DNA from 4 places in the Stenotrophomonas sp. Steno-Z4 genome. Region 2 is predicted to be linked to each of the others. Evidence: predicted binding sites of a transcription regulator. Region 2 holds the regulator's gene; each other region holds the start of a gene.
What was found. Region 2 encodes FliA, which starts transcription of late flagellar genes. Its sites were predicted from a motif close to TAAAGTTTNNCNNNCNNNGGCCGATAA; they were not measured.
Positions count from the first base shown of each region.

Region 1: AC06E7_RS10865 (chemotaxis protein) is a predicted target of FliA. The motif match lies at 2,939-2,965, and genes of this name have one in related genera.
Region 3: AC06E7_RS17000 (methyl-accepting chemotaxis protein) is a predicted target of FliA. The motif match lies at 2,111-2,137, and genes of this name have one in related genera.
Region 4: AC06E7_RS01450 (HDOD domain-containing protein) is a predicted target of FliA. The motif match lies at 1,974-2,000, and genes of this name have one in related genera.

Region 1 is NZ_JBWJPC010000004.1:10,869-15,324, forward strand. Features, by position in the region: gene flgE (flagellar hook protein FlgE) at 1-22, opposite strand, end outside; gene AC06E7_RS10850 (flagellar hook assembly protein FlgD) at 54-734, opposite strand; gene flgC (flagellar basal body rod protein FlgC) at 761-1,168, opposite strand; gene flgB (flagellar basal body rod protein FlgB) at 1,172-1,567, opposite strand; gene AC06E7_RS10865 (chemotaxis protein) at 1,987-2,931, opposite strand; gene flgA (flagellar basal body P-ring formation chaperone FlgA) at 3,037-3,699, shown strand; gene flgM (flagellar biosynthesis anti-sigma factor FlgM) at 3,781-4,083, shown strand; gene AC06E7_RS10880 (flagellar protein FlgN) at 4,086-4,418, shown strand.
Region 2 is NZ_JBWJPC010000007.1:209,472-213,927, reverse strand. Features, by position in the region: gene AC06E7_RS16605 (AAA family ATPase) at 1-1,092, shown strand, start outside; gene AC06E7_RS16600 (MinD/ParA family ATP-binding protein) at 1,079-1,966, shown strand; gene AC06E7_RS16595 (RNA polymerase sigma factor FliA) at 1,963-2,709, shown strand; gene cheY (chemotaxis response regulator CheY) at 2,726-3,118, shown strand; gene AC06E7_RS16585 (protein phosphatase CheZ) at 3,118-3,732, shown strand; gene AC06E7_RS16580 (chemotaxis protein CheA) at 3,737-4,456, shown strand, end outside.
Region 3 is NZ_JBWJPC010000008.1:47,030-51,485, reverse strand. Features, by position in the region: gene AC06E7_RS17005 (PAS domain S-box protein) at 1-2,070, shown strand, start outside; gene AC06E7_RS17000 (methyl-accepting chemotaxis protein) at 2,259-4,100, shown strand.
Region 4 is NZ_JBWJPC010000001.1:300,270-304,725, forward strand. Features, by position in the region: gene AC06E7_RS01445 (phospholipase D family protein) at 1-757, shown strand, start outside; gene AC06E7_RS01450 (HDOD domain-containing protein) at 781-1,875, opposite strand; gene AC06E7_RS01455 (Glu/Leu/Phe/Val dehydrogenase dimerization domain-containing protein) at 2,168-3,265, shown strand; gene AC06E7_RS01460 (S8 family serine peptidase) at 3,336-4,456, opposite strand, start outside.

The DNA.
Region 1 (4,456 bases), on a different contig from region 2:
ACAGCGAGATGTTGAAGCCCATGGGATTCTCCTTGGATGCGTGACGAAGGGACTCAGCTGACGCGCAGCACGTAGTCGATCGGGGCCGTGCCCAGGCCCTTGAGGTTGAGGTAGAGGCCGTCCGAGCCGACGGTGACGCTTTCCACCGGTGCTTCGACGTAGGTGTTGATCTTGGTCTGGGTGCCGGCGCTGTCGGTGTGGGTGGCGGCGATGGTGTAGCTGCCGGCGGCCATGCGGTTGCCGTTGGCATCCTTGCCATCCCAGTTGAAGGTCACTTCGCCGGCTTCCTTGGCTTCCACGCTGAGCTGGGTCACCTTCACGCCGTTGGCGTCGGTGATGTCCACGGTGACGTAGCCGGCGCCGGGCGCAGCGACCATGCCGCTGGTATCGCCTTCGGTTTCCAGCTGCCACTTGGTGGAGGGCACCAGCACGTCATGGCCGACCAGCGCCGCGCCGCGCAGCACCTGGTCGCCGGCCATCGATTCCTGGAAGCCCTGGACGGTGCTGTTGAGGTCATTGATGCCCTGCACCTGCGACAGCTGCGCCATCTGCGCCACCATCTGGGTGTTGTCCATGGGCTTGAGCGGATCCTGGTGCTGCAGCTGCTCGGTCATCAGGCGCAGGAAGTCGGCCTGGTCCAGGGTGTCCTTCTTCTTGGTGGTGCTGCTGTTGGGTGCGTTCAGGCCCAAGGCGCTGTAGATGTCGGTGTTGCCGACGCCGCTGGTGCTGCTCATGACGGTATGTCCTGCAATAAGAAGGGTCAGCGACCCATGGTCAGGGTGGCCAGCGCCAGTTCCTTGGCGGTGGTGAGCATCTCCACGCCGGCCTGGTAGTTGCGCGAGGTCGAGATCAGGTTGACCATCTGGGCGACGGGGTCGACATCGGGCTGGTAGATGTAGCCATCGCCATCGGCCAGCGGGTGGCCGGGCTCGTAGCGCTTGATCGGCGCGGCGTTGCTCTGGCTGATTTCCTTGACCTGGACGGTGGTGATGTTCGGGTCGGTGCGGCTGGTGACCGACTGGAAGATCGGCTCGAGCGGCTTGTACACGGCATCGGCCGAGCCGGCGACGGTGTCGGCGTTGGACAGGTTGGAGGCCAGCGTGCTCATGCGCACGGACTGGGCCTGCAGCGCGGAGCCGGCGATATCGAAGATGGGCAGGTTGCTCATGGCTTATTGCCCCGTGATCGCGGTGAGCATGGAGCGCACCTTGGATTCGACGAAGCTCAGCGAGGCGCGATATTCCAGCGCGGCGCGGCCATAGGCGGCGCGCTCGGCATCGGGATCGACGGTGTTGCCGTCGATGCTCGGCTGCACGCCTTCCTTGGTGATCTGGAACGGGTTGAGCCCACCGCCGATGCTGAAGTGCTGCTCATTGGTGGTCCGCATGAGCCCGTTGCTGTCGGCACCCTGGGCATTGCGCAGGGCGGCATCGAAGTCCAGGTCCTGGGCCTTGTACCCGGGGGTATCGGCATTGCTCAGGTTGCTGGCAATCAGCTTCATCCGCTGCTCGCGCAACGGCATGGCCTGGGCATGGACACCCAGATAGTCGGAAATCAGGTTGGGCATGGCGCTCTCCCACGGGACGATGTGGGGGAGGCTGCAAGGGCCGTGCCAGAACGGGCAACCGCGCCGAACCGAAGGCCTTGGTTGATTGACCGGGATCCCAATGGGCCCGTATGAATTCGTAGCCCCGGCCGTTGGCCGGAAACCGCGCGCAGCGCGGCCCAAGCGTCCGAAGCCGGCGGGTTATCGATCGCGGCCAACATCCCGGCGTTTAGAGGTTCCGAAGCCGCCCGTCAGGCGTTCATGTCGCCTGATACACGGTTTCGTTCTGGTTGCACACCCGGACGTACGGTCGCGACCGACAGCCTGTCAGGCTCCGGACCCTTGGGCCGCGCTGCGCGCGGTGCCCGGCCAACGGCCGGGGCTACGAATTCATACGGGCCCATTGGGGGCCGGATCAATCAACCGAGGTCAACGGCCGGTCAGGCCGCCAGGGCGACCTTGCGCAGGCGATCCAGCACGAAATCGGCCAGTTCGTGTGGGGAATACTTGGCCACGAAGGCGTTGGCGCCGACCCGCTCGACCATGGCGTTGTTGAATACGCCCGAGAGGGAGGTGTGAAGCAGCACGTACAGGCCGGCCAGGCCCGGATGGCGACGGATTTCCGTCGTCAGGGTGTAGCCGTCCATGGCCGGCATTTCGATGTCCGAAATGACCATGGCGTAACGCTCGGCCGGGTTTTCGCCGGCGGCGTGGATCTGCAGCAGGTGGTCCAGCGCCTGCTTGCCGTCCGAGAGCAGGGTGGCGCCCACGCCCAGCTGGTCCAGCACGCTGCGGATCTGCTGGCGGGCAACCCGCGAGTCGTCCACCACCAGCACCTGCAGCTGCGGGGCGTCGGCCGGCAGCGCCATCGAGGGGTCCAGCACGGCCTCGCCACGCACCTGGGCGATGTCGGCCAGCACGCTTTCCACGTCGATCACCTGGATCAGCTCACCCTGGAAGCGGGTGACGGCGGTCAGGTAGCTCGATTCGGCGCCCAGCTCCGGCGGCGGGTGGATGTCTTCGACCGCGATGTTGACGATGCGCTCCACGCCGCTGACCAGGAAGCCCTGGATCGAGCGGTTGAATTCGGTCACCACCAGGTAGCCCGGCGACTTGTCGGCGTCCGGCTCGCGCTCGGGGTGGCCGATCGCCAGGCCCAGGTCCAGCACCGGTACCGAGCGGCCGCGCACGTCGGCCACGCCGGCGAACTGGCTGGGCAGCCCGGGTACCTGGAACAGGTCCGGCCGGCGCAGGACTTCCTGCACCTTGAACACGTTGACGCCAAAAAGCTGACGTCCGCCAAGGCGGAACAGCAGCAGGGCCAGGCGGTTGTGGCCCGCCAGGCGCGTGCGCTGGTCGATGCGGTTGAGCAGGTCATGTGACATGGGGGATGTATCGGCGGCATTGGCAATCACTTGAGCGCCGCGCGCCGTGAATGAACGGCACGGTCCTTGCAGGGTGCTGCGCATGTGCCTTGCCCCGGAGCCGCCATGCGTATCCTTCCTATAGTTGTCGCGCTGATCGCGTTGGTAGGTGCGTCCCCGCACGCCCAGGCCGCTGGCGGCTGGCAGCCGGTGGACAGCATCCGCGCCGCCGCGCTGTCCACGTTGCCGGCGGGCAGCGAAGGCGACACCACCCTGGATTCGGCGCTGCGCCTGCCGGCCTGCGGCCAGGACCTGCGCGCCCAGCCCACCGGCACCAGCACCGTGGAGGTCAGCTGCCCCGACGCGGGCGGCTGGCGCCTGTTCGTACCGGTGAAGGTGCGCCGCAACCAGACCGTGCTGATCCTCAATCGGGGCATTGCCGCTGGAGAAACGCTGGGGGTGGCCGATATCACCACGGCACAGCGAGACGTAGCCCGCATTGCCGGTGCCGCCCTGGCCGACCCGGCCGTGGCGGTGGGGCGGGTGGCGCGGCGTACGTTGAGTGCCGGCAGCCTGCTGTCGGCCAACGACCTGGTCGCCCAGCGTCTCATCCGGCGCGGCGACAGCGTCGCCCTGGTCTCCCGTTTTGGCGGGGTCGAGGTCCGGGTGGCGGGGAAGGCTCTGGCCGATGCAGGTGAAAATGAACGCGTATCCGTGGAAAATCTGTCGTCACGCAAGGTGGTCCAGGGCACGGTGGCGGCCAGCGGCGACGTTTTTGTGACGCGCTGACCACTCCAGCACGCAAAATCTCCTAAAGATGCCGGCCCCCGTGCCGTTATCCCTTGTGAACCGTAACTCCCAGGACAACCCATGAGCCAGAAAATCGACGGCAACCTGCAGGCGACCGCCCATCTGCGCAGCATTGCGCCGGGTAACAAGCCCAGCGTGAGCACCGATGCCCCGGCGCGGCCGGTGGAAGCGGCCGACAGCCTGAAGCTGACCGGCGAGGCCACCAGCCTGCAGGCGCTGCAGCGCGAACTGAGCACCGCCCCGGCGATCGATGCCGGCCGCGTGCAGGCCGTGCGCGAGTCGCTGCAGAACGGCACCTACAAGATCAATCCGGACGCGATCGCCTCGCGCATGCTTGAGCTGGACCAGCAGCTGCAGAAATGAAGCTGGCCATGAGCGAGCCATTGCAGCGCCTCAGCGATGCCTTGGACGTCGAACGCCAGGCCTTGGTGGAGCATGACGTCCAGTCCCTGATCCGCGCCACCAGCGCCAAGCTCGATGCGCTGCGTGCGCTGGAGCAGGTGTTGCCGGTGGGGCAGAACGAACGCCTGCAGGAGCTGGCCGAGCGCAACCGCGCCAACGGCGTGCTGCTGGCGCGCCGCCGCCGCGAGGTCAACTGGGCACTGCGCCAGCTGGGCCGCAGCGAAGCCTCCTCGGCGTACGACGCCAAGGGCCAGGCCAACACCCTGCATACGCGCAGGCCGCTGGCGGTCGCCTAGGCGCCAACACGGATATAGTGGGCACCTGTTTCGACTGC
Region 2 (4,456 bases):
GATTCGGCGGTGTTTGCCGCGCCCGCTCCGGTGGTTGTGGACGCCATCGCCGCGCCGGTCGCCGCCATGACCGTTGCTGCACCGGTCGAGCCGTCGCTGCAGGCCGCCAACGAACCGACGGTGCCGGCCGAGGTCATCACCGCCCCGGTGCCTGCCGTCGCCGCCCCGGTGACCCTGGTCCGCGACGATGAGGAACTGCGCCAGCTGCGCAATGAAGTGGCCGGCATGCGCACCGTCATCGAGCGCGAAATGAACCGCTTCACCGACGAGCGCCTGCGCGGCTCGGCGGTGCGTGCCGCCGCGCTGGACCTGATGGACGAATACGGCTTCGACGCCGGCATCTGCCGCGACGTGGCCCTGCAGATCCCGCTGGACACCGAAGCCCACCGTGGCCGTGGCCTGATGCTGGGGCTGCTTTCCAAGAAGCTGCCGATCGCCCCGGTCGACCCGCTGGAAGCCGGCGGCGTGATCGCCCTGGTCGGCCCCACCGGTGCCGGCAAGACCACCACCATCGCCAAGCTGGCCTCGCGCTTCGCCGAAGCCCACGCCGCCCGCGACGTGGCCCTGGTCACCACCGATACCGCCCGCATCGGCGCCCGCGAACAGCTGTATGGCTTCGGCCGCCAGCTCGGCATCGCGGTGCATGAAGCCAACAGTGGCAGCGACCTGGCCCAGCTGCTGGAGCGCCTGAAGGACTACAAGCTGGTGCTGATCGACACCGCCGGCCTGGGCCCGCGTGACCGCGCCCTGGCCGCCCAGCTGCAGTGGCTGCGCGCCGCCCCGCAGATCCGCACCCTGCTGGTGCTCCCGGCCAACACCAGCTTCGGCGACATGGACGAGGTGGTCCGCCGCTTCAGCGGCGCCAACCCGCAGGGCGTGGTGCTGAGCAAGCTGGACGAGACCGGCCGCTTCGGTACCGCCCTGTCGGTGGCCGTCGACCACCGCCTGCCGATCACCTGGGTCACCGATGGCCAGGACGTTCCCGAAGACCTGCACCGGGCCAGTGCAGCCAATCTTGTACTTCGCCTTGAAGATTTGCGCCGCGCGGCCGATATGCCCTGCAACCCGGAGTTGAACCATGCCGTCGCGTGAGTATGAAAACCTGACCAGGACCTTCCCGTTGTCGGCCACCCGCAGCCAGCCGCTGGGCCCGGTCCGCACCATCGCCGTCACCGGCGGCAAGGGCGGCGTGGGCAAGACCAACGTGTCGGCCAACCTGGCCGTGGCGCTGGCCGACATGGGCAAGCGCACGCTGCTGCTGGATGCCGACCTGGGCCTGGCCAACATCGATGTGATCCTGGGCCTGCAGCCCAAGCTGACCCTGGCCGACCTGGTCGCCGGGCGCTGCACGCTGGATGAAGTGATCCTGGAAGGCCCGGGTGGCGTGCTGGTGGTGCCGGCCGCGTCCGGCCGCCGCCACATGGCCGAACTGCAGCCGGCCGAACACGTGGGCCTGGTCAACGTGTTCTCCGAACTGGAACGCGATCTGGACTTCATGGTGGTCGACACCGCCGCCGGCATCACCGACGGGGTGCTCACCTTCTGCCAGGCCGCCCAGGACACCGTGGTGGTGGTCTGCGACGAACCGGCCTCGATCACCGACGCCTATGCGCTGATCAAGGTGCTCTCGCGCGAACGTGGCGTGGACCGCATCCAGGTGGTCGCCAACATGGTGCGTGATCCGAACGAAGGCCGCGTGCTCTACGAAAAGCTGAGCCGGGTCTGCGACAAGTTCCTGGCCGATGTCTCGCTGAACTACCTGGGCTGCGTGCCGCAGGACGACTGGTTGCGCCTGTCGGTGCAGCGCCAGCAGCCGGTGGTGAAGGCCTACCCGTCCAGCCCGTCGGCGCAGGCGATCGCCGAGATCGCCCGGCGCACCGCCCGCTGGCAGGCCCCGACCGAGCCGCGCGGCGGCGTTGAATTCTTCCTGGAACGCATCCTCAAGCAACGCGGGGTGACCGCATGAAAGGCGCCGCACAATACAAAGAGGTGCAGCGCGCCGCTGCCAACGAGTGCATTGCCCAGCACTCGGACCTGGTCCGGCGCATCGCCCACCACCTGGCCGCACGCCTGCCGGCCAGCGTTGAAGTCGACGACCTGATCCAGGCCGGGATGATGGGCCTGATCGAGGCCTCGCGCAGCTACGACGCCGACCAGGGCGCCTCGTTCGAAACCTACGCCTCGATCCGCATCCGCGGCTCGATGATCGACGAGATCCGCCGCGGCGACTGGGTGCCGCGTTCGGTGCACCGCCGTGCCCGCGACGCCGCGTCCACCATCCGCCGGCTGGAGCAGACCACCGGCCGCGCCGCCAGCGCCACCGAAGTGGCCGCCGCGATGGACATGCCGCTGCCCGACTACCTGCGCCTGATGGAAGACGCCGCGCGTGGCCAGGTGCTGAGCCTGGAATCGCGGATCGAAGACCAGGGCGAGCTGGATACCGTCGCCCAGGGCGGCCCGACCCCGCAGCAGGTGCTGGAGCGCGGCGAGTTCGGCCGCGAACTGGGCAATGCGATCGGCCTGCTGCCCGAACGCGAACAGCTGGTGCTGTCGCTGTACTACGAGCAGGAGCTGAACCTGAAAGAGATCGGCGCGGTGCTCGGCGTCAGCGAGTCGCGCGTCTGCCAGATCCATGGCCAGGCAGTGCTGCGCCTGCGTGGCCGACTGAAGATCTTCGAGGCGGCCGACGCCGGCCTCGAGAACACTTGATACCGAGGAAAGTGCTTTGAACAAGAACATGCGTATCCTGATCGTCGACGACTTCTCGACCATGCGTCGTATCGTCAAGAACCTGCTGGGCGATCTGGGCTTCACCAATACGGCCGAAGCCGAGGACGGGCATGCCGCGCTGGCCCTGCTGCAGAGCCAGTCGTTCGATTTCGTGGTCACCGACTGGAACATGCCGGTCATGACCGGTATCGACCTGCTCAAGGCGATCCGCGCCGACGCCAAGCTCAAGACCCTGCCGGTGCTGATGGTCACCGCCGAAGCCAAGCGCGAGCAGATCATTGAAGCCGCCCAGTCCGGCGTGAACGGCTACATCATCAAGCCGTTCACCGCCCAGACCCTGGAAGAAAAGCTCGGCAAGATCTTCGAGCGCCTGGCGGCCAGCGCGTGATGGAAACCCTTCGCGACAAATCGGCGCTGGTGCAGCGCCTGCAGGATGCCCTGGCTGCGCTGGAAAGCGGCGACGAAGCGGGCTGGCGCCGGGAAATCGACGCCCTGGCCGCGCTGCGCACCCAGCCGATGATGGCCGGGCTGAACCGGCTTGCCCGCGAACTGGGCCAGGCGCTGGGCGAACTGCCCACCCTGCCCAGCGAAGCCGGCGAGCTGGACGATGCCTGCGCGCGCCTGGACCACGTGGTGGCGATGACCGAACAGGCCACCCACCGCACCCTGGACCTGGCCGAGGAATGCCGCGCGCTCACCGAGCAGCTGCGTGCCAACGGGTTGAGCCCGGACCAGGACCAGCAGCTGGACCGCATCCGCCACAACCTCACCGAGATCGCGCTCACCCAGAGCTACCAGGATCTCACCGGGCAGATCATCCGCCGCGTGGTGGGCATCGTGCGCCGCGTGCACGAAGGCTTCGGCGCGCTCGGCCTGCCGCCGCCGGACGACAGCGCGCACAAGCGCGACAACGGGCTGGCCGGTCCGGCCGTGAGCGGCCTGGACCGCCATCAGGTGTCACAGGTCGACGCCGACGACCTGCTTTCCGATTTGGGGCTTTGAAACCATGAGTGCTGTTCCAGACGACATTGCTGCAGACTTCATCCTCGAGGCCCAGGAGATACTGGATCGCCTCGGCGAACAGCTGGTGTCGCTGGAGCAGTCGCCCCAGGACAGCGACCAGCTCAACGCGGTGTTCCGCGGGTTCCACACGCTCAAGGGCGGTGCCGGCTTCCTGGGCATCCAGGCCATGGTCGAGCTGTGCCACGCCGCCGAAGAAACCCTTGGCATGGCCCGCTCGGGCCAGGCCGTGCTGCAGGCCCACCATTTCGACGCCGGCCAGCAGTCGCTGGATTACCTGCAGTCGATGCTGGATTCGGTGGCCGCCGGCACCGAGCCGGGCTATGCCCCGCCGGAACTGATCGCGCAGTTCGACGTCAACGGACCGGCCACGCCGGCACCGGCCGCGACGGCGGCCGCCTCCAGCGGCGACCTGATCACCGACGATGAATTCGAAGCCCTGCTGGATACCCTGCACGGCGGCGCGGCTCCCACTGCCGTGGCGAAAAAGAACGACGATGGCCTGATCGGCGAAGACGAATTCGAAGCGCTGCTCGACCAGCTGCATGGCGGCGCCGCTCCCGGCGCGCAGAGCGTGGCCGCAGCGGCACCCGCCCCGGCCATCGCACCGCGCCCGGTCGCCGCTCCGGCCCCGGCCAAGCCGGCCGCCAACAAGCCGGTGGCCGAAGCCGAACACACCGTGCGCGTGGATACCAAGCGCCTGGAT
Region 3 (4,456 bases), on a different contig from region 2:
CGCTGGGCGCAGATCGTCGGCTACACCCGCGAGGAACTGGCGCCGATCACATCGCAGACCTTCTCCCGGCTGGTCCATCCCGATGACCTGGCGCAATCCAATGCGCTGCTGCGTGAGCACCTGGACGGACGGTCGCCGCACTACGACAGCCTGTGCCGCATGCGCCACAAGCAGGGACACTGGATCTGGGTACAGGACCGCGGGCGGGTCTACGAACGGGACGCCGAAGGCCGGCCACTGCGCATGGCCGGCGCGCATGCCGATGTCAGCGACCTGCAGAACGCACGCGAAGACGCGGCGGACACCCGCCAGCGCCTGCAGGCGGTGGTCGATGCGTCCGACGAGGTAGCGGTGATCGCCACCGACATCCATGGCGTGGTCACCCTGTTCAATACCGGTGCGCAGAAGCTGCTGGGCTACACGCCGGAAGAAGTGATCGGCCAGGTCAATCCGGGCCTGTTCCATGAGATCCATGAAATGCAGGATTACCTGCGGCCCCTGGCCGATGCCGAGGGGCGCCTGCCGACGGTGTTCGAAGCGCTTACCGCACACGCCGCGCAGGGCACCTGGTCGCACCAGTGGACCTTCGTGCGCAAGGACGGCGAGCACCGGCAGGTGCGGCTGTCGATCAGTCCGCTGGATTCGGGCAGCGGCCAGCGCATGGGCTACGTCGGCATGGCGGTGGACATCACCCCGCTGCTGGAAGTGCGCGAGCAGGCCCATCTGGCGGCGGAGAAATTCGCCGGTGCGTTCTCATCGGCCGCGCTCGGCATGGCACTGGTGTCGCTGGAAGGGCGCTGGCTGGACGTCAACGACGCGCTGTGCGGCATTCTCGGCTACACGCGCGCCGAGCTGCTGGAGATTGATTTCCAGACCCTGACCCATCCCGACGACCTGCATGCCGACCTGGCCCTGGTGGGTGACCTGCTGGCCGGTCGCCGCGACCACTACCACATGGAGAAGCGGTACCTGGGCAAGGGCGGCAACGTGGTCTGGGGCCGGCTGTCGGTATCGCTGGTGCGTGCGCCGCACGGCGAGCCACTGCATTTCGTCTCGCAGATCCAGGACGTCACCGTGCAGCGCTCCAGCGGCCAGCAGCTGCGCGAATCGGAGCACCGCACCCGGGTGACGCTCGATGCGGTCGCGGACATGGTGCTTACCCTGGATATGGCGGGGCACATCCAGTACGCCAATGCGGCCGCCACCCGCGCGCTCGCCGGCGAGGGCGCGGCGCCGGTCACCGGCAGCCAGGTCCAGGACGTGATGGAGCTGACCACCGAGTACGCCCCGCGCTCGCCGCTGGACCTGGCCGTGCTGCTGGACGCGGAAAGCAATGCGGTGGACCTGCATTCGGACCTGCTGCTGTCGGTGGGGGCCCAACTGCTGCCGGTGGACCTGACCCGGGCCTGGCTGCAGGGCGAGGACGGGCAGGTGAGTGGCGCGGTGTGGGTGATTCGTGACGTCACCCAGCAGCGTGCCCGCCAGCGCGAAGCCCGGCACCTGGCCGAGGTGGACCCATTGACCGAGCTGAGCAACCGGCGCGGCTTCGAAGCGCACCTGCAGGAGGCCATCACCCGGGTGGCCCGCACCGGGCAGTCGGCCTCGCTGATGTTCATCGACCTGGACAACTTCAAGCCGATCAATGACAGCCACGGCCACCTGGCGGGAGACGCCATGCTGTGGGCGGTCGCCACCGTGCTCCGGCATGGCGTGCGCGATTCGGACATCGTGGCACGGCTGGGCGGCGATGAATTCGCGGTGATCCTGGCTGGCTGCTCGCTCCGGCGCGCGCGGCGCATCGCCAGTGACCTGCTGGAATCGGTGCGCACGCTCAGCGTGCCATGGGGCGCGGGACGCCTGGTGGTCGGCACCAGCATCGGCATCGCCGCGATCGGTGGCCACATGAGCGTGGATGCGGCGGTCGCCGCAGCGGACGCCCAGTGCTACCGGGCCAAGGCGCTGGGCAAGAACAACGTTCAGGTCGAGGCGCCCGTGCACGGTGGCCCCGACCCCCTGGACGTAGGTGACGCCGAACTCGATGGCGAGAGCAGCGAAGGCGGCCCAGGCTGAACCTGCTCAGGGTTGACGTCCCAGTACCGTGCCCGATACCTCAAGCTTGATGGCCGAGGGTCGATACCTTCCTCGCAATCGGCCCCACCCCGCAGACGTCTTCGCAGGTCCCGAAGCCAACGTGATTCCGCGCCGCACAGCACCCGCGTCGCATCCCCATCAGCTGATCGGACATCGAGGATATGGAAATGTTCAGCTCAAGCATGCAGTTGCCCCTGTCGGGAGCGGACACGGCTTCCGCCCCCGCTTCGCGCTGGCGCCCGTTCGCCGCGCTGTTCAGCGCTCGCCGCGCGCTGCGCGACGACGCCCGGCAGGCCGCACAGCACCAGGCCGAGCTGGAAGCGCAGGTCGCCGCGCTGCACCGGGTCCAGGCGGTGATCGAGTTCGCGCTCGACGGCACCATCCTGACCGCCAATGCCAACTTCCTGCAGGCGCTCGGCTACTCGCTGGACGAGGTGCGCGGGAAGCACCATGCCCTGTTCGTCGACCCGGCCCAGGTCGCCACGCCGGCGTATCGCGAGTTCTGGGCGCGGCTCGGCCGCGGCGAGTACGACGCCGGCCAGTACCGCCGTTTCGGCAAGGGCGGGCGCGAGATCTGGATCCAGGCCTCGTACAACCCGGTGCTGGACCCGAACGGGCGCCCGTACAAGGTCGTCAAGTTCGCCACCGACATCACTGCCCAGATGATGCAGGCGGCCGATTTCGCCGGCCAGCTCGCGGCCATCAACAAGTCGCAGGCGGTGATCGAGTTCAGCCTCGATGGCCGCATCCTCGGCGCCAACGAGAATTTCCTGGCCACTACCGGCTATACGCTGGAGGAAGTGCGCGGCCAACACCATGCCATGTTCGTCGCCGCCGACTACCGCGGCAGCGACGAGTACCGCGCGTTCTGGGAGAAGATGGGGCGGGGCGAGTACGACGCCGGCCAGTACCGGCGCGTCGGCAAGGGCGGACGTGACATCTGGATCCAGGCGTCCTACAACCCCGTGCTGGACGTGGACGGCCGCCCGCTCAAGGTGGTCAAGTACGCCACCGACATCACCGCCCAGGTCCGCGACAGCCAGGCCATGCAGCAGGCGGTGGCGCAGACCCGCGAGGTGGTGGCCGCCGCGCAGGGGGGCGACCTTACCGGGCACATCGCCGTCGATGACAAGACCGGCCCCATCGCCGAACTGTGCTGCGGCATCAACGCGCTGGTCGAAGCGATGGCCGGCATCATCGGGCAGATCAAGTTTGCCGCCGACACCATTGCCCTCGGCGCCAGCGAAATCGCGGTCGGCAACGCCGACCTGTCCCAGCGCACCGAGCAGCAGGCCGCGTCGCTGGAAGAAACCGCGGTATCCATGAAGGACCTGGCCGATACCGTGCGGCGCACCGCCGACAATGCCCGCCAGGCCAGCGAACTGGCCAGTGGCGCGGTGGGCGTGGCGGCGCAGGGCGGGCAGGTGGTGCACGAGGTGGTGTCGACCATGGCGCTGATCAACGAGTCCTCGCGCCGCATCGTCGACATCATCGGCGTGATCGATGGCATTGCCTTCCAGACCAACATCCTGGCGTTGAACGCGGCGGTGGAAGCGGCCCGCGCGGGCGAACACGGGCGGGGATTCGCGGTCGTCGCGGCGGAAATCCGCTCGCTGTCGCAGCGTTCGGCCGGCGCGGCCAAGGAGATCAAGCAGCTGATCACCGACTCGGTGGACAAGGTCGGTACCGGCACCAGCCAGGTCGAGAGCGCCGGGCACACCATGGACGAGATCGTGGTCAACGTGCGGCGGGTCAGCGACCTGATGACCGAGATCAGCACGGCCACCCGCCAGCAGAGCGAGGGGATCACCCAGATGAACCGGGCGGTCGACCAGATCGACGAGGGCACCCAGCAGAACGCCGCGCTGGTCGAGGAGGCCTCCGCCGCGGCGCGCAGCATGGAAGAGCAGGCCAGCCAGCTGCTGCAGACCGTGGCGGCGTTCCGGGTGGATGCGGCGGTGGCCACGGCGCTGCGCCAGGGCGCACAGCCGGTACTGCGGCGGGTCTGAAACGCGGCGCCCTGCCAACGGCCGGATCCTTGGGGTCCGGCCGTTTTTCGTGGTGGCTGCCAGCGTCGTGGAACCACGCCAAGGCACCCCGGATGGTGGGTGCCGGGATTATGTCGGGAAGAAACTACGCAGTTTACGGGCGGGGCCGTTTTCCAGGCCCGGCAACAGGGTGCTGGACAGTCCCCACCGTCCAGGCACCCCATCGCGAGGCGGGCTCATTCTTACTGGCGCAGTTTCAGGATCGCTACGTAAAGTTCGCCAAATCAGACGAAATAAACCATGACCAATAGCCGTGCACCTGCCTGTTCACGTGCCGTAGAGTAGGCGCGGTTCCGCAGTGCGGCGCGTGCGAAGAT
Region 4 (4,456 bases), on a different contig from region 2:
ACCCTATCTTGAGCGCGTCGAGCGTTCGCCGGCAGCGCGTTCGTTCTACACCGATGCGGTAGACCTGCACTGGTCGCCGGGCGTGGAGATCGTGTCCGATCCGGCGATGAAGCACCGCCGCGACGACCCCGCCAACTGGCTGGTCACCCGGCTGGTGCGCGAACTTGAGACCACCCGCCACAAGGCGCTGTTGATCTCGCCCTACTTCGTGCCGGGCGAGGAAGGCACGCGCGGGATGGCCGCGATGGTGCGGCGCGGCGCCTACGTGGGCGTGGTCACCAACTCACTGGCCGCCAATGACGTGGCGGCCGTGCACAGCGGCTACATGCATTACCGCGCACCGCTGCTGCGCGATGGCGTGCACCTGTACGAACTGCGATCGCGCGGCGCGGGTGGCGGCAGCGGCGGCCTGTTCGGCAGCAGCGGCGCCAGCCTGCATACCAAGGCCTTCATGATCGATGACCAGCGTGGCTTCGTCGGCTCGTTCAACCTGGACCCGCGTTCTGCCTACCTCAACACGGAGATGGGGGTGCTGTTTGATGATCGGGAACTGGCCGCGCAGTTGCGCGCGGAATACCTGCGCCTGGCCGATCCGAAGCAGAGCTATTGGGTGACGCTGGGTGCCGATGACCAGGTGCGTTGGCTGGATCGGGCCGAACAGCCCCCGCAATTGCTGGATCGAGAGCCGGACACCTCGTTCTGGCAGCGCGCCAGCGCCCGCGCCATCAGCTGGTTGCCCTTGGAATCCCAACTTTAGGAGCAGCCACGCGGGGCGTGGCGCTACGCGTCGGCCGACTCGTCCGCCTCCAGCGTTTCCACCGCGCGACCATGCAGGCGGCGCCAGATCCACTGCAATGCATGCGCCGGGGTGTCATGCAGCTGCTCCAGCAGCGCCAGCGCCTGGGCCTGGCTGATCCGGCCATGCCGGCACAGCAGGCTGGCCGATGCCCCGGCACGCGCGAAGTGCAGGCTGGCCGCCAGCCCACCGCCTGTCGCATCGGCGTCGCGCAGCAGCGCCTGGTGCACCGAGGGCGGCAGTTCCCAGGCCGCCGCGATGCGGCTGGCTACCGGCAGGGTCCAGGCATCCAGCAGGGTGCCGGCCAGCTGCGGTGACGGCAGCACAGCCTGTTCACGGGCAACGTCCAGCAGGTGTCGCATCACCAGGGCCGCGCCAAGGCCTTGGGTCAGCCCCATCCACTGCGCGGCGAAACCGTCTTCATGGGTCACCAGGCGGGCGTGATCGGCTGCGGCCCGCGAGGCCAGCAGCGCGTGCTCCCAGACCACGGTTCCGAACTGCGGAAAGGCGTCGCTGTGCAGTTGCATCACCGGTTGCACCAGCACCGCGCTGATGATCTGGCGGATGCCCTCGGTACCGACCAGCGTGACCGCGCGCTGCAGGCTGTCTACCGGCTTGGCCTGCAGCCGGTAGACCGGGCTGTTGGCGATGCGCAGCAGGTTGCCGGTCAGCACCGCATCCTGGCTGATGATCGAGGCCATGCTGCGCGCCGAGGCGTCGCTGTCGTTCACGGTCTGGATCAGCTGCGGCAGCAGCTGCGGCCGGCGCGGCAGGTGCCGGGCCGACCAGTCCTGCGCCTCCAGCGCTGCCGCCACCGCCGCCAGCAGGGCCGCGTCCTGCGCGACGGTGGCCGGCGCGCTGCCGCTACCCGGCTGCAACGCCAGTGCGTGCAGGCCGGCCTGCAGCACCTGGTCCGCATCGCCACTGCAGGGCTGAGGCGGGGTCGGCGGCTGCGGCTGCGTACGGGCCCGGCCGCCGGTACTACCCGGCGCCGGTCCCGCCTCCGCCGGGCGGCGATACCAGCCCCACCCCAGAAATGCCACGACCAGCACGCCGGCCCCCGCCAGGATCACCATCATCGGGCCGCGCCCCTGCCGGTGCGGCACCGCACCCGAATTGTCGCCACTGCACCCACGTGATCCGTCCTGGCTTGCCGGTACTGCGCACCGTTGCCACGGCATCGGCCCGGAACGGGGCAACTTTAGCGGGCAATGGTCACCCGGCCCTGACAACACCGTCCGGCGGAATGCACTAGAATGGCGCCGCGCGACCCGTCCTGACCAACCGACGACGTCGCTTTTTTTGTTTTACACCCACCTTTTGCTGGTGCGTTCGCCGGCGTTTGCCGTCGTTCGCAGCATCGGAGTCGCCATGTTATTTGAAACCCTCGAAACGTCCGGCCATGAACAGGTGGTGTTCTGCCACAGCCGCGATGCCGGTCTGAGGGCCATCATCGCCATCCACAACACCACGCTGGGTCCGGCGCTGGGCGGTGTGCGCATGCGCCCCTACGCCAGCACGGACGACGCGCTGGCCGACGCGCTGCGGCTCAGCCGCACGATGACCTACAAGAACGCGCTGGCGGGCTTGAATGTCGGGGGTGGCAAAGCGGTGATCATCGGCGACCCGCGCAAGGACAAGACCGAGGTGCTGTTCCGCGCGTTCGGCCGCTACGTGGATTCGCTCGGCGGGCGCTACATCACCGCCGAGGACGTCGGTACCGACGTCAATGACATGGAAAACATCTACCTGGAAAGCGAGTACGTCACCGGCGTGCACCAGGTACACGGCGGCTCGGGCGACCCGGCCCCGTTCACCGCCTACGGCGCGCTGCAGGCGCTGATGGCGGCCATGCAGCACAAGCTCGGCCACGAGGAAGTGGGCAAGGTCAGCATCGCGGTGCAGGGCCTGGGCCATATCGGCATGGAACTGGTGAAGCTGCTGCGGGATCGCGGCGCCAAGCTGTTCGTCACCGATCTGGACCCTGCGCTGGTGGAGCGCGCGGTGACCGAGTACGGCGCCGAGGCGGTCAAGCCCGATGACATCTACGACGTCAACGCCGATGTGTTCGCGCCGTGCGCGCTGGAAGGGGCGATCAATGCGCAGACCCTGCCGCGCCTGAAGTGCAAGATCGTCTGCGGCACCGCCAACAACCAGCTCTCCACGCCCGAGATCGGCGATGAGCTGCATGCCCGCGGCATCCTGTATGCCCCGGACTATGCGGTGAATGCGGGCGGGGTGATGAATGTGTCGCTGGAAATCGACGGCTACAACCGCGAACGCGCGATGCGCCTGATCCGCAGCATCTACCACAACCTGGGCCGCATCTTCGCGCTGTCCCAGCAGGAAGGCATTGCGCCGCAGCGCGCCGCCGACCGCATCGCCGAAACCCGCATCCAGTCGATCGGCAAGCTGAAGATGCCGCTGGGACGTGCGCGCCCGCGACTGGGCACGCTGCGCGGCGGCTGATTCCAGCGGGCAGATGAAAAAAAAGGGCGCGATCAACTCGCGCCCTTTTTTGTTGCCTGTCGCGCCTGGATCAGAACGCGGCGGAGTACCGCAGCGCGACCTGGCTGAGGTCGCCTCGCGGGCCGAAGCGCTGGTCGTAGCCGAACGAGAGCTGCGAGTTGCGCGTCAGCCAGGACTGCACCGACAGGCCGAACAGGCCGCCGGAGCGCGCCGGCTGCAGGCCGGCCACCGGCGCCCAGGCATCCACGCCAACGAAGCTGGCATCGAATGCCAGGCCATCGCTGGACAGGGTCTGCTGCCATTCGGCATAACCGCGCAGCGACCAGCCACGCAGGCGCGTTTCCGCGCGCAGGCCGGCCAGCGCCTGGCTGCGGCTTGACGCGCGGCTGTCCGCACGCAGGCCAAAACCGAAGCCGCCGTCTTCGCTGAAGCTGTCGCTGTCCAGGCGCGCGTAATCCGCGCCGAGGTACGGGGTCAACGATGCCCCGGCGCCGCCGAAGCGGTAGCCCGATTCCACGCTGGCGGTGCTGAAATTGCCGCCGTAACGGGCATTGACCCCGTACTGCCCCGCGCCCAGCAACAGCTGGCGGTCGATCTCGCGGGTGAACTGGCCGGCGCCCAGCTGCGCCAGGGTGTAGGCCGCACCACTGTTCCAACCCGCGTACAGCTGGGCCTGCGACTGGCGGTCACGACCGCTGTCGCCGCCCCACTCGCGGCTGCTGTTGCTGCGCGTTTCGCCAAAGGCAAAGCCCATCACGCCGTTGCTGCCCAGCGCCATGTCCTGGCCCATCATCCAGCCCTGGGTCTGGAAGCCGCTGCCGGCGAAGCTGCCCTGCCCGGCCTCGCCCAATGCACTCTGCCAGGCGCCGCGCAGGCGCGGTGCGGCGGACACCGCATCGAAGCGCGTCGACAAGGCGCGGCGATTCATGTCGAGGTTGTCGAAGGTCATGCCGTTGGCCAGGCTGTGCGCCTTGCCCGACAGGCTTTCCAGGCTGGCCTCCAGGCCGGCCGCGCCCTGCACCCGCTGCAGCTCGCCGGCCGCATCGGCAAAGCCCGGCGTGCCCGGACCGGTGCCGGTATCGAGCAGGTCGAACGCCTGTTCCACGCGCAGGGCCGAGGCGGCCGAAATGGCACCCAATCCGGCCGACGCCGCAGCGCCGGAAACGCTAACGCGGTTGATGTTCAACCCGG